Regions from separate parts of the Agrobacterium sp. GD03872 genome, predicted to be linked through region 2. Evidence: riboswitches for the same ligand, from Rfam matches in the RefSeq annotation. Region 2 holds a riboswitch; each other region holds the start of a gene.
The links. A riboswitch is a leader RNA that binds a small molecule or an ion and turns the genes downstream of it on or off. The one in region 2 is predicted to bind cobalamin.

Region 1 (4,480 bases), on a different contig from region 2:
CTGGGCGGGCAGGACGAGCTGGTGTTCGACGGCGCGAGCTTTGGCTTCAATGCCGACAGGACGCTCGCCTTCCAGATGAGCCAGTTCGAGGCCACACTTGCCGTCACCGACTGGAAACGCACGGCAGACGGCTGGCGCTGCGAAAGCGGACCTTTCTCGAAGATTCCCGAAGGCGAGGAGGCGGACTACCGCGCCTGCATGCTGGGCTTCCGCGATTACGTCAACAAGAACGGCTTTAAGAGCGTGGTTCTCGGCCTTTCCGGCGGCATCGATTCGGCGATCTGCGCCGCCCTTGCCGTCGATGCGCTGGGCGAGGAGCGGGTGCGCTGCATCATGCTGCCTTACCGCTATACCTCGGAAGAATCGCTGAAGGACGCGGCCGATTGCGCCAAGGCGCTGGGCTGCCGTTACGATATCGTGCCGATTTCAGAGCCGGTGGAAGGATTCCTCTCGGCGCTTTCCGATCTCTTCGAGGGCACGGAAGAGGGCATTACCGAGGAAAACCTGCAGAGCCGCACGCGCGGCACCATTTTGATGGCCGTCTCGAACAAGTTCGGCTCGATGGTAGTGACGACGGGCAACAAGTCGGAAATGTCGGTGGGTTACGCCACGCTCTACGGCGACATGAATGGCGGTTTCAACCCCATCAAGGACCTCTACAAGATGCAGGTCTATGCCATTTCCAGCTGGCGCAACGCCCATGTGCCGCCGGGCGCGCTCGGCCCTTCCGGCGAGGTGATCCCGGTCAATATCATTTCCAAGGCGCCCTCGGCCGAATTGCGCCCCAACCAGACCGACCAGGATTCGCTGCCGCCCTATCCGGTGCTGGACGATATTCTGGAATGCCTTGTCGAGAAGGAAATGTCGGTCGAGGAGATTCTCGCGCGCGGCCATGATGTGGCGACGGTGCACCGGGTGGAGCATCTGCTTTATCTCGCCGAATACAAGCGCCGGCAATCGGCGCCGGGCGTGAAGATCACCAAGAAGAACTTTGGGCGTGACCGGCGTTATCCGATCACCAACCGGTTCCGGGATCGGTGATTGAAGGCGCGCGCCATCGATTTCTGGCGGGTGAGTTAACCGCCTTTCTCCGTCATCCTCGCCCTTGAGGCGAGGATCCAAATGCGGTTGAGATTGTGGATCCTCGGGTCAAGCCCGAGGATGACGTCGCGTGTGAGGAGCTTTTTTTGACAGCCCATAAACGGCGCGGAGAAAACCCCGCGCCGTCCACTCATCTCAAATGGCCTGCCCCACATCGATGCGGTTGCCATCGTGGTCTTCAAACACAAAGGCGCGCAGGCCATAATCTTTGTCCTGCAGGCCCTTGATGATGCGCAGCCCGTGGCTCTTGCAGAGCGCATGCAGCGCATCGACATCGCTCACCATCATATGCGCCACATTGAAGGGCGCCGCCTTGTGGCTGGGCTGCAATGTCAGGTGCAGCTCGGCATTGCCCTGTTTGAGGATCATGAAGCCGACAGGGTCGCCGTTTTCGAAGGTCTTTTCGAAGCCCAGTACATCGACATAAAAATCATGGGCCTTTTCGATATTTTTGACAGGAAGCATTGCGGCGATCCGCCCGAAGCGGATGCCGTGATCGGCGATGGTATTCATCGCGGAACCTCTGGCCTGGGAGAAACGGCAAGCGGCGCGGACGGTGCCGGAGCGCTGGCGTTTTTTCCGGTTTGAATTTGCAGGACGGTGCCTGCCGCCCTAGGATCATAATCGAGGCGATGGCGGATGCAAACGGAATGTCTGCATTGCCGGGCGCTTTGAACGAGACACGGACACGCCCGGGAGGCAGAATGCGCAGCTCCATCGAAATCTTCAACATCCGCACCCGGCAGATGCGGGTGGTGTGGCAGACGCCCGATCTCTTCGAAGCGCCGAATTGGTCGCCGGATGGAAAATATCTGCTGCTGAACAGCGAAGGGCTGCTTTATCGCCTGTCTCCCGCCGGTGATACGTCGCCGGAAAAGGTCGATACCGGCTTTGCGACGCTCTGCAACAACGACCACGGCATATCGCCTGACGGTTCGCTCTACGCCATTTCCGACAAGGTGGAATTCGGCAAGAGCGCCATTTATCTTCTGCCATCGGCGGGCGGCGCGCCAAGGCTGATGACGAAGAACCTGCCTTCCTATTGGCACGGCTGGTCGCCGGACGGAAAAAGCTTCGCCTATTGCGGCATTCGCGATCAGGTTTTCGATATCTACGCCATGGATATTGAGAGCGGCGTCGAGACGCGCCTGACCCATGGCGAAGGCCGCAATGACGGGCCGGATTATTCGCCCGACGGCGAGTGGATCTATTTCAATTCCAGCCGCACCGGGCGGATGCAGGTCTGGCGCGTGCGGGTGGATGGCTCCTTCGTCGAGCGCATTACCGACAGCCCCTATGGCGACTGGTTTCCACATCCGTCCCCCAGAGGTGACAAGGTGGTGTTCGTCTCCTATGACGGTGACGTCTTCGACCATCCGCGCGACCTCGATGTGCGGGTGCGGCTGATGGATATGGAAGGCGGCAATGTCGAAATGCTGTTTGAGCTTTTTGGCGGGCAGGGCACCATGAACTCGCCCAACTGGCATCCGGATGGGGACGAATTCGCTTATGTGCGGTACTTTCCGGTAGAGTGATGCGGTTAGGACGAGGGAGAGTTCCGCCTTTCATCATTCCGGCCCAAGGCCGGAATGATGAAGGTGTGGGAGGATCATCGGCACATTGCGCATCGCCCGCCAAGATACTTGCATTCGCAAGCTTTTTTGCCCATAGATTTTTCGGTCAGGTGCCCGTTGTTGCGGCGGGAGAATCGGGAATCCGGTGAAAGACCGGAACGTGCCCAGCGCTGTGAGGCGGACGCCCTTTTTCTGAAGCCACTGGAGTCATTCGGGAAGGCGAAAGGGGTGGATGAAGCCGAGTCAGAAGACCGGCCTGGCGGGATAGACCGAACCGCGCGGACGGCGGCAGGTTGCTGAAGAGGCGTGTTGTCGCCGCGAAGACCGGCATGGTTTCCGCGTCCGCGCGCCCGCATTGTTGGGGTTAAACGATGCCGACCGATCCGTCCGAGGGTAATCCCTTGCAGGCCAGTCCATTCGATCATGCGCTTTCGCCCGCGCGCCCGTTTTCCTGCGAAGAACGCGAGGCGATCTACCGCGCCATCGAGACCCGGCGCGATGTGCGCGATCAGTTCCTGCCCGATCCGCTGCCGGACGAGCTTGTCGAGCGTCTTTTGAAGGCGGCGCATTCTGCGCCCTCGGTCGGTTTCATGCAGCCGTGGAATTTCACCCTCATCACCGATGGCGCGGTGCGGCAGGCGGCCTTTGTGGCCTTCAGCCGCGCCAATGAGGAGGCGGCGGCGATGTTTGCGGGCGAGCAGCAGGCGCTTTATCGCAGCCTCAAGCTTGAAGGCATCCGCAAGGCGCCGCTCAGCATCTGCGTCACCTGCGATCCCACCCGCGGCGGCAAGGTGGTGCTGGGCCGCACCCACAATCCGCGCACGGATGTCTATTCCACCGTCTGCGCCATCCAGAACCTCTGGCTTGCGGCGCGCGCCGAAGGCGTCGGCGTCGGCTGGGTCAGCATTTTCCACGATAGCGACATCCGCGCCATTCTGGAAATCCCCGATCATATCGAAATCGTCGCCTGGCTGTGCCTTGGGCGTGTCGATGCGCTCTATACCGAGCCGGAACTGGCGGTGAAGGGCTGGCGGCAGCGTGTGCCGCTGGAGGAACTGGTGTTTCGCAACCGCTGGGGCGGGGTGTAGAAGCGGAGGCCTGTGAATAAGGCGGGACGTCGCCGCGGATTTCTTCTCCCCGCCGGGGAAAAGGTGGCCCGAAGGGCCGGATGAGGGGGCAAGCTCTCCGAATATCGCTGACGCTGCCCCCTCATCCCGCTGCCGCGGACTTCTCCCCCTTGGGGAGAAGAAACAAGGCGCGCGCTTGCCCCATTACGAGCGCGGAAGAGATTTCACTGCTGCGGCTGTATACCCTTCAACGCCGGGTTCTTCAGGTCGATACGGCCCGTCTGGTCGGGCAGGAATTTCGGGCCTATGACGCGGACGCGGCTGTCGTTCGGATCGTAGTCGCGTTCGGGAACGGGCGCTTCCGGCGGCTTGGCGGCCTGTTGCTGTTCGGCGGGTTTCTCAGCCCTGTCACCTTGCGGTGATGGAATGGTGGTGATGCCGGAATAGGGCTTTTCGGGCTGCGGCTTGGCGGCCTCTTCCTGCTTTTGCATTTCCTCGTGATAGGCGGCCATGTTGCAGGCGCAGCCCGGCGCTTTTGCCGTGGCGTTCCTGTAGGCGAAGGCGGTCGGCAGATCCCTGTAGGGCTTTCCGGTTTCGGCAGACACCATGTCGGCGGTTTCCTGATCCGTCATGGAGTGGAAATAAAGCTCCGTCTCGGTCCCCGGACACATTTTCTCGCATTGCTCCGCCTGGGCGCGGAAATCGAGCGGCGAGGCATTGGAGGCGATCGGGAAAAAC
Region 2 (4,480 bases):
AGGGCGAGCGGCGACACGCCAGCAATCGCCCGCGCTTCCAGTTCGATGGCGCAGAGATCGGGGATGATATTGATCGCCTGTCCGCCTTTCACCGTGCCGATCTGCAGGGAGGAATAGGGCGGCTCGAACGTCGCTTCGAAAGGCCCCTCGGTGAGAGCCTGTGCGGTCTCGACCGCCTTTGCCATGATGCCGGTCATCAGATGAATGGCGTTCACGCCCTGATCCGGCCGCGAGGAATGGCCGGAGCGGCCGCGAATGGTGATGCGCGCGGCGGCCTTGCCCTTGTGGGCGCGCACGGCGCGCAGATTGCTCGGTTCGCCAATGATCGCACCCGCCGGTTTTGCGCATAGTTCCGGTAATCGGGCGATGAGATGCGGAACGCCGCGGCAGCCCGCCTCCTCGTCATAGGAAAAAGCGATGTGAACGGGCCGCTTCAGCGCCATGCGTGAAAATGCCGGTGCTGCGGCGAGAATCGAGGCCAGAAACCCTTTCATGTCGGTGGTTCCGCGTCCGTAGAGGCGCTCGCCTTCGGTTCGCAGCGCGAAGGGATCGGAGGACCATTCCGGCTCACCGGCAGGCACCACATCCATATGACCGGACAGGACGTATCCGCTGGCATCTGTCGGGCCGAAGCTGGCGAAGAGATTGGCGCGGTCGCCCTCCGGGCCGGCAAGCAGCGATACTTTCGCTCCGTGGCTTTCCAGGTAATCGGCGATCCATCCGGCGATGTCGCCATTGGCGGTTCCGACCACCGACGCGAAGCCGACAAGACGCTCCAGAATGTCGATTGCGTTCATGGCTGTCTCCGTCGCTTCAACGCCGAAAAGCTTAGAGCGGCCTGCGGCGTTTATCTGCTGAAATACGGGTGATTTCAGTAGATTGTTGTGTCCTTCCAGCGCTTTCGGAAAATTCCTGCCGGCAAGGCTGGTTATCTTCGGATGTCGTGAGCTGGGCTGCCGGGATCAATGTTCCGCGCCGGAGGGAATGAGAGCCGTTTGTCATGGAGCTGCTCAAAGTCGATAGTTTCGAGTTGCGGACAGTGGATATCGCCGATGTAGAGGCCGATCATCTGCATGCTTTGTCCATGGCTGTCGGATGGCGATATCACGCGAATGAATGGTGTTTCCTGCGGCAGTGCGGCGTCGGCCTTGCCGCGCTTGACGAAATCGATCGCCTTGTCGCAACGGCAATGCTGTTTCCTTATGATGAGGGTTTCGCGACGGTCGGCATGGTCATCGTTTCCCCGCGTTTGCAGGGGCAGGGCGTTGCGCCATGGCTGGTGGGCCAACTCATTGCGGGTTACCCTGACGCCGCCCTGCGGTTGAACGCCACGGAAGCCTCGCGACGGCTTTTCGCACGGCTGGGTTTTTCCGGAGATACGGAGAAAGTACATCTCCTGCGCGGCAAGGCGCGCTGCCCTGCCGAGATGCCGACGCTTGGAAGAAAACAGAGAATCGAGCCGCTGTCCGAGGATCATTTGTCCGCTGTGGCGGATCTGGATCGGGCGGCTTTCGGTGCTTCCCGCCGGGGCGTCCTGCAACGCCTTCTCCGGGAAAATACGGGTTACGGCCTGTTCGAGGCCGATCGTCTTGCCGCCTTTGCATTGCGGCGTGCTGCGGGGCGGGGCCATATTGTCGGCCCGGTCGTTGCCGGTGACGAGGTGGATGCGATTGCGCTGGTGAGGCGGCATTTTTCCGATCTCGGCGATCAGCTTGTCCGTCTCGATGCCGTGCGGGATAGCGGTCTTCTGACCGAGTTCCTGGCGCAATCCGGGCTGGTGGTGATCGAAACGCTCACCACCATGTCGAAAGGCGCGCCGCAACCGGCAGGCTCCGGTTCCGCAAAGATTTTCGCCCTGGCAGGCCCGTCTTTGTGCTGAGGTGCGGCACTATCGCAATTGACGCCCCGCCTCTTGCCCCTTATGTGAGAAAGCGACGGTTCCTGCAGCCGAAAGGCGAAGGGATTAATAGGGAACATGGTGCGGGCGATCTTTTTCGCCCAATGCCGTGGCTGCCCCCGCAACTGTAAGCGGATTGTCGTTCATCCCCGTGACGCTCAAGGCGTCGTGCCACTGTATTCTCCGGAATGCGGGAAGGCAGATGAGTGACGTAAATCCGTGAGCCAGGAGACCTGCCGTCAAAATATAAACCATCGTTACGGGCGGGGAAGCCCGGAGGAGGAGATTGTAATGTTATTTCATAACATTTCGTTTGCGTCCTATGCCCGTTCTCCGTACAAGACGTCCCGCTGTTGCTGCGCGTTCTGACGCCTGCTGCTCTGGAATAAGTTTTACTTTCGACTGGAGAACACATGTTTCATTCTAGACGCCTGCCGGCCCATGCCGGTTTTCTGGCCGCCGCGCTTGCGGTTTTGCCTGTTGCCAACGCTTACGCTGCCGAAACCACCTATCCCCTGACGATCAACAGCTGCGGTCAGGAGATCACCTTCAAGCAGGCACCCGCCCGCACCGTGTCCGTCGGCCAGAGCACGACCGAGGTTCTTTACCTGCTCGGCCTCGCCGACAAGGTGGTCGGCACCGCGCTGTGGATCGGCCCGGTTCTGAAGGGTTACGAGGAAGCCAATGCCAGGGTCGAGCGACTGGCCGATAACGATCCGAGCTTCGAGGCGGTCGTCGGCAAGAGACCCGACCTCGTGACGACGCAGTTCCAGTGGCAGATCGGCCCCGAAGGCGTTGTCGGAACGCCGGCGCAATTTGCCGAACTCGGCATTCCCGTCTATACCTCGCCCGCCGATTGCATGGGCAAGGACAATTCCGGCGGCGGCGACGGCGTGCGCAACACCGGTTTCACCATGGAACTGATCTATCAGGAAATTCGCGATCTCGCCAAAATCTTCAACGTGCAGGATCGCGGTGAAGAGGTCGTTGCCGACCTGAAGAAGCGTGAAGATGCCGCCCGCGCCAAGATCGCCTCCGCCAACGGCAAGCTTTCGGCCGTCTTCTGGTTCTCGAGCGCCGAGCTGGATATCGATCCCTATGTGGCCGGCCGCAACGGCGCGCCCGGTTACATCATGTCCGCGCTGGGGCTGAAGAATGTCATCGAAAGCGATGAAGAATGGCCGACCGTCGGCTGGGAAACCATCGCCAAGGCCAATCCGTCCATCATCGTCGCCGGCAAGATGGATCGCCGTCGTTTCCCCGCGGATGATGTCGCCGTCAAGCTGAAGTTCCTCGCCACCGATCCCGTGGCCAGCATCATGCCTGCCGTCAAGGAAGGTCGTGTGTTCGAAATGGATGCGCAGGCGATGAACCCCACCATCCGCACCATTGAAGGCATCGAAACGCTGGCTGAAGCGATTTCGGCTGCCGGTCTCGCCAAGTGAACGGTCTCTCCGTCCATCTCGGCAGGGCGGGGCTGGCTCTTGCCGCGCTCGCCCTGCTGCTCGTCGCGCTGATGGCCGGGGCGGCCATCGGCGAGACCGCCATTCCTTTCGATGTCGTGGCGAAAACCATCGCCAACCGTGTCTTCCATGCCGGTTATCCGCTGGAGCCGCTGGATGAGGGTATCGTCTGGAGTTACCGTCTCAGCCGTGCGGTCGTTGCGGCCTGTTGCGGTGCTTCGCTGGCGCTCGCTGGCGCGGTGCTGCAATCGCTGCTGCGCAATCCGCTCGCCGATCCTTATATTCTCGGCATTTCCGCCGGCGCCTCCACTGGCGCCGTCGCTGTTGCGCTTCTGGGTTTCGGCGCGGGGTTCCTGACGATGCCCGCCGGTGCGCTTATCGGCGCTTTTGTTGCGTTTTCGCTGGTCAGTCTTCTGGCCGTGCGGGCGGGACACGGCAACAGCGCCATCATTCTGGCGGGGGTGGCCGGCTCACAGCTGTTCAACGCCATGACCTCTTTCATCGTCACTAAATCCGCCAATGCTGAACAGGCGCGCGGCATCATGTTCTGGCTGCTGGGCAACCTCTCGGGCGTGCGCTGGCCGGATGTCTGGCTGGCGCTGCCGGTCAGCCTCGCAGGACTTGCCGTATGCCTCTGGTATGCCCGGGCGCTCGATGCCTTCGCCTTCGGCGGTCAGGCCGCTGCCTCGCTCGGCATTCCGGTACGCTGGGTCTATGCCGCGCTGATCTCCGTTTCGGCGATCATGACGGCTGCAATGGTGTCGCTGGTCGGCTCCATTGGCTTCGTGGGCCTCGTCATTCCGCATGCCGCGCGTATCTTCGTCGGCGTTCGCCACGGCATCTTGCTGCCGGTAACGGCGCTAACCGGCGCGGTTTTCATGATCGTCGCGGATATTCTCTCGCGCATCGTCATTCCGGGACAGGTGCTGCCCATCGGCGTCATCACGGCCCTCGTCGGTGCGCCCGCCTTTGCCTTCATTCTCGGTCAGAAGAGGGGGCGTTCATGAAATTATCCGCCCACGACCTGCATTTTCACGCCGGCAATGTCGATATCGTGCGCGGCGTTTCACTCGATGTCGGTTCGGGTGAGTTTCTTGGCGTCATCGGACCGAACGGTTCC
Region 3 (4,480 bases), on a different contig from region 2:
GTTCGCCCGGGAGAAACTGTCGGAACTTGGCCTGATGACGATCCAGAACATCAATCAGGCAGTGGAAACCCTCTCCGGCGGCCAGCGTCAGGGTGTGGCCGTGGCGCGTGCGGCGGCCTTCGGCTCCAAGGTCGTCATCCTCGACGAACCGACGGCAGCACTCGGCGTGAAGGAAAGCCGACGTGTTCTGGAGCTTATTCTGGACGTGCGCTCGCGCGGCCTGCCGATCGTTCTCATCTCGCACAACATGCCGCATGTTTTCGAGGTCGCGGATCGCATCCATATCCACCGGCTTGGCAAGCGCCTGTGCGTTATCAATCCGAAGGACTATTCCATGTCGGATGCCGTCGCCTTCATGACCGGCGCCAAGGAAGCGCCGAAGGAAACGCTTGCCGCATGACGCTTAAACTCGAGACGATCGTCGAAGACGTTCTTCGGCGGGCAGAGCGCAAATCCCGTTTCATCATTGCCATTGCCGGTCCCCCTGGGGCCGGCAAATCCACGCTGGCGGATGCGCTTTGCGACGCCTTGCGCCTGCGCGGCGAAACGGCCGCTGTTCTACCGATGGACGGTTTCCATATGGATAACGGCATTCTTGCGGAACGCGGACTGCTGCCGCGAAAGGGTGCGCCGGAAACATTCGACGTGCGCGGGTTCCTCGATATTGTCTCCGCCGTCCGCAAGGGCGGGCAGGAAGTTCTGGTACCGGTCTTCGACCGCTCCCGCGAAATCGCCATTGCCTCCGCCCGCGCCATCGCCCCGGAAACACGCTTCGTCCTTGCTGAAGGCAATTACCTTCTGCTGAATGAAGCGCCCTGGACGACGCTTTCCGAAAGCTTCGACCTCACCATCTTTGTCGGTCCATCCGTCGACGTGCTGGAAAAGAGGCTGCGGGACAGATGGCAGGGTTACGGTCTCGATGCGGCCGCGATCCACGCCAAACTTTTCGAAAACGATCTTCCCAACGGAAAAAGGGTGATCGAAAACGCCCGCCCCGCCGATATCCGTATCGATATCTGGGAATAGATTAACGCTTTCCCGCGCTGGAGGGGCAAGGCGCACTTGCCGTTAAGCCTTTGTTGACCATGTGTTGAATCTTTTTGATCCACAGGGCGCGGCTTTCCCATGTCTATCCGTTGACGCGAAAATTTCCTCATATACTATATGTGGTGTTCGAGGTTCTTCCGATTCGCAAGGGTCGGGAGCTAAGACGGGAATTCGGTGCGTAACGCCTTCATGGCGGAGCAAGGCCGAAACTGCCCCCGCAACTGTAAGCGGCGAGCATCGTTCCGATTTGGGTCACTGGGGCTGAGAGCTTCGGGAAGGCCGGGATAGATGTTGTGACCCGCAAGTCAGGAGACCTGCCTTGAGCGCAAACGTCCACGGGCGGGGTGTCCGGAGGAAGGTGTATGGCGCAAATGATTTGCGTTCGCCCTTTTCTGCCCCCTCCAGAACAAGCTTCGGGGTGAAGTCATGCCAGTGCATTTGTTTGAGTTGCTGCGCTCGTCGGCGTAGAGAGTGATTTTACGCGGCTAAAAGCCGCGCACGCCCACCCTAATGACAGAACCATCGCCGTCCGATTGCGATTGCAATCGGCAATGTTGAGCCGTGTCCGAAACCGGCTTCGAGAGAGGAAATTATGACCGTCACCGTTTACAGCAAGCCCGCCTGCGTCCAATGCACCGCCACCTATCGTGCGCTAGACCGCATCGGCGTCCCCTATGAGATCGTCGATATCTCCGAAGATACTGAAGCGCTCGATCATGTCCGTGGCCTCGGTTACATGCAGGTTCCCGTCGTCGTTGCCGGCGAGCGCCATTGGGCGGGTTTCCGGCCGGATATGATCGGCTCGATCAGCTGAGGCGGCGGGGCGATGGGCCTGATCGTCTATTATTCCAGCCGCTCCGAAAACACCCATCGTTTCCTTCTGAAACTGGGACGGCGTCTGTTTCGTCTGCCGCTTGGCGTTGAGGAAGATGTTCCCCATGTGTCCGAGCCCTATGTGCTCGTCACCCCCACCTATGGGGGCGGCGGCACCAAAGGGGCCGTGCCAAAGCCGGTCATCCGGTTCTTGAACGAGCCCTCCAACCGAAATCTCATTCGCGGCGTCATCGCGGCGGGAAACACGAATTTTGGCGCAGCTTTCGCATCCGCCGGAGATATCGTCTCGCGCAAATGTGCGGTGCCGTTTCTCTATCGCTTCGAGCTTCTCGGCACGGAGGAAGATGTCGCCAATGTCAAACATGGATTGGAACGATTTTGGACACGCTGACCTCAGGCGCGCTGCGCAAGGACGCCAAACAGCCGGCAGCCGCAACCCAGAAGCCGCTCGATGCGGCTCTGGACTACCACGCGCTGAACGCGATGCTGAACCTTTACGACGAGAACGGAAAGATCCAGCTCGACAAGGATCGGCTGGCCGCCCGGCAATATTTCCTCCAGCACGTCAACCAGAACACCGTCTTTTTTCATAACCTCAGGGAAAAGCTCGATTATCTGGTGACGGAGGGATATTACGAACAGGAGGTACTGGATCAGTATTCCTTCAACTTCGTCCGCGATCTCTATGACGAAGCCTATGCCCGGAAGTTCCGCTTCCCGACCTTTCTCGGCGCTTTCAAATATTACACCTCCTACACGCTGAAGACCTTCGACGGAAAACGTTATCTGGAGCGTTACGAGGATCGCGTCTGCATGGTGGCACTGGCCCTTGCGCGTGGCGATGAGCAGCTTGCCAGCAATCTGGTCGATGAGATCATTTCAGGCCGCTTCCAGCCGGCAACGCCGACATTCCTCAACGCCGGCAAAAAGAGCCGTGGTGAACTGGTCTCGTGTTTTCTGCTGCGTGTGGAAGACAATATGGAAAGCATCGGCCGCTCCATCAATTCGGCCCTGCAGCTTTCCAAGCGCGGCGGCGGCGTGGCGCTGTCCTTGACCAATATCCGCGAATTTGGAGCGCCGATCAAACAGATCGAAAACCAGTCGTCCGGCGTCATCCCTGTCATGAAGCTGCTGGAAGACAGTTTTTCCTATGCCAACCAGCTTGGCGCGCGACAGGGTGCCGGCGCGGTCTATCTGCACGCTCACCACCCCGATATCATGCGCTTCCTCGATACCAAGCGCGAAAATGCCGACGAGAAAATCCGCATCAAGACCCTGTCGCTCGGCGTGGTGATCCCCGACATCACCTTCGAACTCGCCCGCAACAATGAGGATATGTATCTGTTCTCGCCCTATGATGTGGAGCGGGTCTATGGCGTGCCGTTGACCGAGATTTCGGTCAGTGAAAAATATCATGAAATGGTCGCCGATAGCCGCATCCGCAAGAAGAAGATCAAGGCGCGCGAATTCTTCCAGGTGATCGCCGAAATCCAGTTCGAGAGCGGTTACCCCTACATCATGTTCGAGGACACGGTGAACCGCGCCAATCCGGTCGCCGGCCGCATCAGCATGAGCAATCTCTGCTCGGAAATCCTGCAGGTCAGCGAAGCGAGCGAGTTCAACGCCGATCTGTCCTATAGCCATATGGGCAAGGATATTTCCTGCAATCTCGGATCACTCAATATTGCGTCGGCGATGGATTCGGCCGATTTCGGCAAGACCATCGAGACCTCCATCCGGGCGCTGACGGCTGTTTCGGATATGAGCCACATCTCTTCCGTTCCCTCGGTGGAAAAGGGCAATGATGCCAGCCACGCCATCGGACTCGGTCAGATGAACCTGCACGGTTATCTGGCGCGGGAGCGCATCTTCTACGGCTCGGAAGAAGGCATCGATTTCACCAATATCTATTTCTACACGGTGACCTATCACGCCATCCGCGCCAGCAACCGGCTGGCCGTGGAAAGGGGTCAGAGCTTCAGGGGCTTTGAGAACTCCAAATATGCCTCGGGCGACTATTTCGACAAATATACCGACCGGGAATGGTTGCCCGCGACGGAAAAGGTCCGTGCGCTCTTCGAAAAAGCCGGTATTGCCATTCCAACGCAGGAAGACTGGACGGCGTTGAAGCAGGACGTGATGGCATCGGGTCTCTATAACCAGAACCTTCAGGCCGTACCGCCAACCGGTTCGATCTCCTATATCAACCACTCCACCTCTTCCATTCATCCGATCGTCTCGAAGATCGAAATCCGTAAAGAGGGCAAGATCGGCCGCGTTTATTACCCGGCTTCCTATCTCTCGAACGACAATCTCGAATATTATCAGGACGCCTATGAGATCGGCCCTGAAAAGATCATCGACACCTATGCGGCGGCTACCCAGCATGTCGATCAGGGCCTGTCGCTGACGCTGTTTTTCCGCGATACGGCGACGACGCGTGATATCAACCGCGCGCAGATCTACGCCTGGAAGAAGGGCATCAAGACCATCTACTACATTCGTTTGCGCCAGATGGCGCTGGAAGGCACGCAGGTTCAGGGCTGCGTTTCCTGCACGCTCTGATTTGAGGGACAAGAGAATGAACATCGCCGTAAAA

Region 1: another riboswitch for cobalamin. It lies ahead of bluB (5,6-dimethylbenzimidazole synthase); the one in region 2 lies ahead of N5D22_RS03660 (ABC transporter substrate-binding protein).
Region 3: another riboswitch for cobalamin. It lies ahead of nrdH (glutaredoxin-like protein NrdH); the one in region 2 lies ahead of N5D22_RS03660 (ABC transporter substrate-binding protein).

The regions. Positions count from the first base shown of each region.
Region 1 covers NZ_JAOCCY010000003.1:11,462-15,941, reverse strand. The annotation lists gene N5D22_RS07550 (NAD+ synthase) at 1-1,041, shown strand, start outside; gene N5D22_RS07545 (glyoxalase superfamily protein) at 1,237-1,614, opposite strand; gene N5D22_RS07540 (TolB family protein) at 1,806-2,636, shown strand; cobalamin riboswitch at 2,767-2,950, shown strand; gene bluB (5,6-dimethylbenzimidazole synthase) at 3,047-3,763, shown strand; gene N5D22_RS07530 (DUF2865 domain-containing protein) at 3,967-4,480, opposite strand, start outside.
Region 2 covers NZ_JAOCCY010000001.1:751,495-755,974, forward strand. The annotation lists gene argE (acetylornithine deacetylase) at 1-797, opposite strand, end outside; gene N5D22_RS03655 (GNAT family N-acetyltransferase) at 1,001-1,879, shown strand; cobalamin riboswitch at 1,919-2,153, shown strand; gene N5D22_RS03660 (ABC transporter substrate-binding protein) at 2,311-3,342, shown strand; gene N5D22_RS03665 (iron ABC transporter permease) at 3,339-4,367, shown strand; gene N5D22_RS03670 (ABC transporter ATP-binding protein) at 4,364-4,480, shown strand, end outside.
Region 3 covers NZ_JAOCCY010000002.1:14,464-18,943, forward strand. The annotation lists gene N5D22_RS03995 (ATP-binding cassette domain-containing protein) at 1-400, shown strand, start outside; gene N5D22_RS04000 (nucleoside triphosphate hydrolase) at 397-1,026, shown strand; cobalamin riboswitch at 1,160-1,384, shown strand; gene nrdH (glutaredoxin-like protein NrdH) at 1,640-1,861, shown strand; gene nrdI (class Ib ribonucleoside-diphosphate reductase assembly flavoprotein NrdI) at 1,874-2,272, shown strand; gene nrdE (class 1b ribonucleoside-diphosphate reductase subunit alpha) at 2,260-4,446, shown strand; gene nrdF (class 1b ribonucleoside-diphosphate reductase subunit beta) at 4,463-4,480, shown strand, end outside.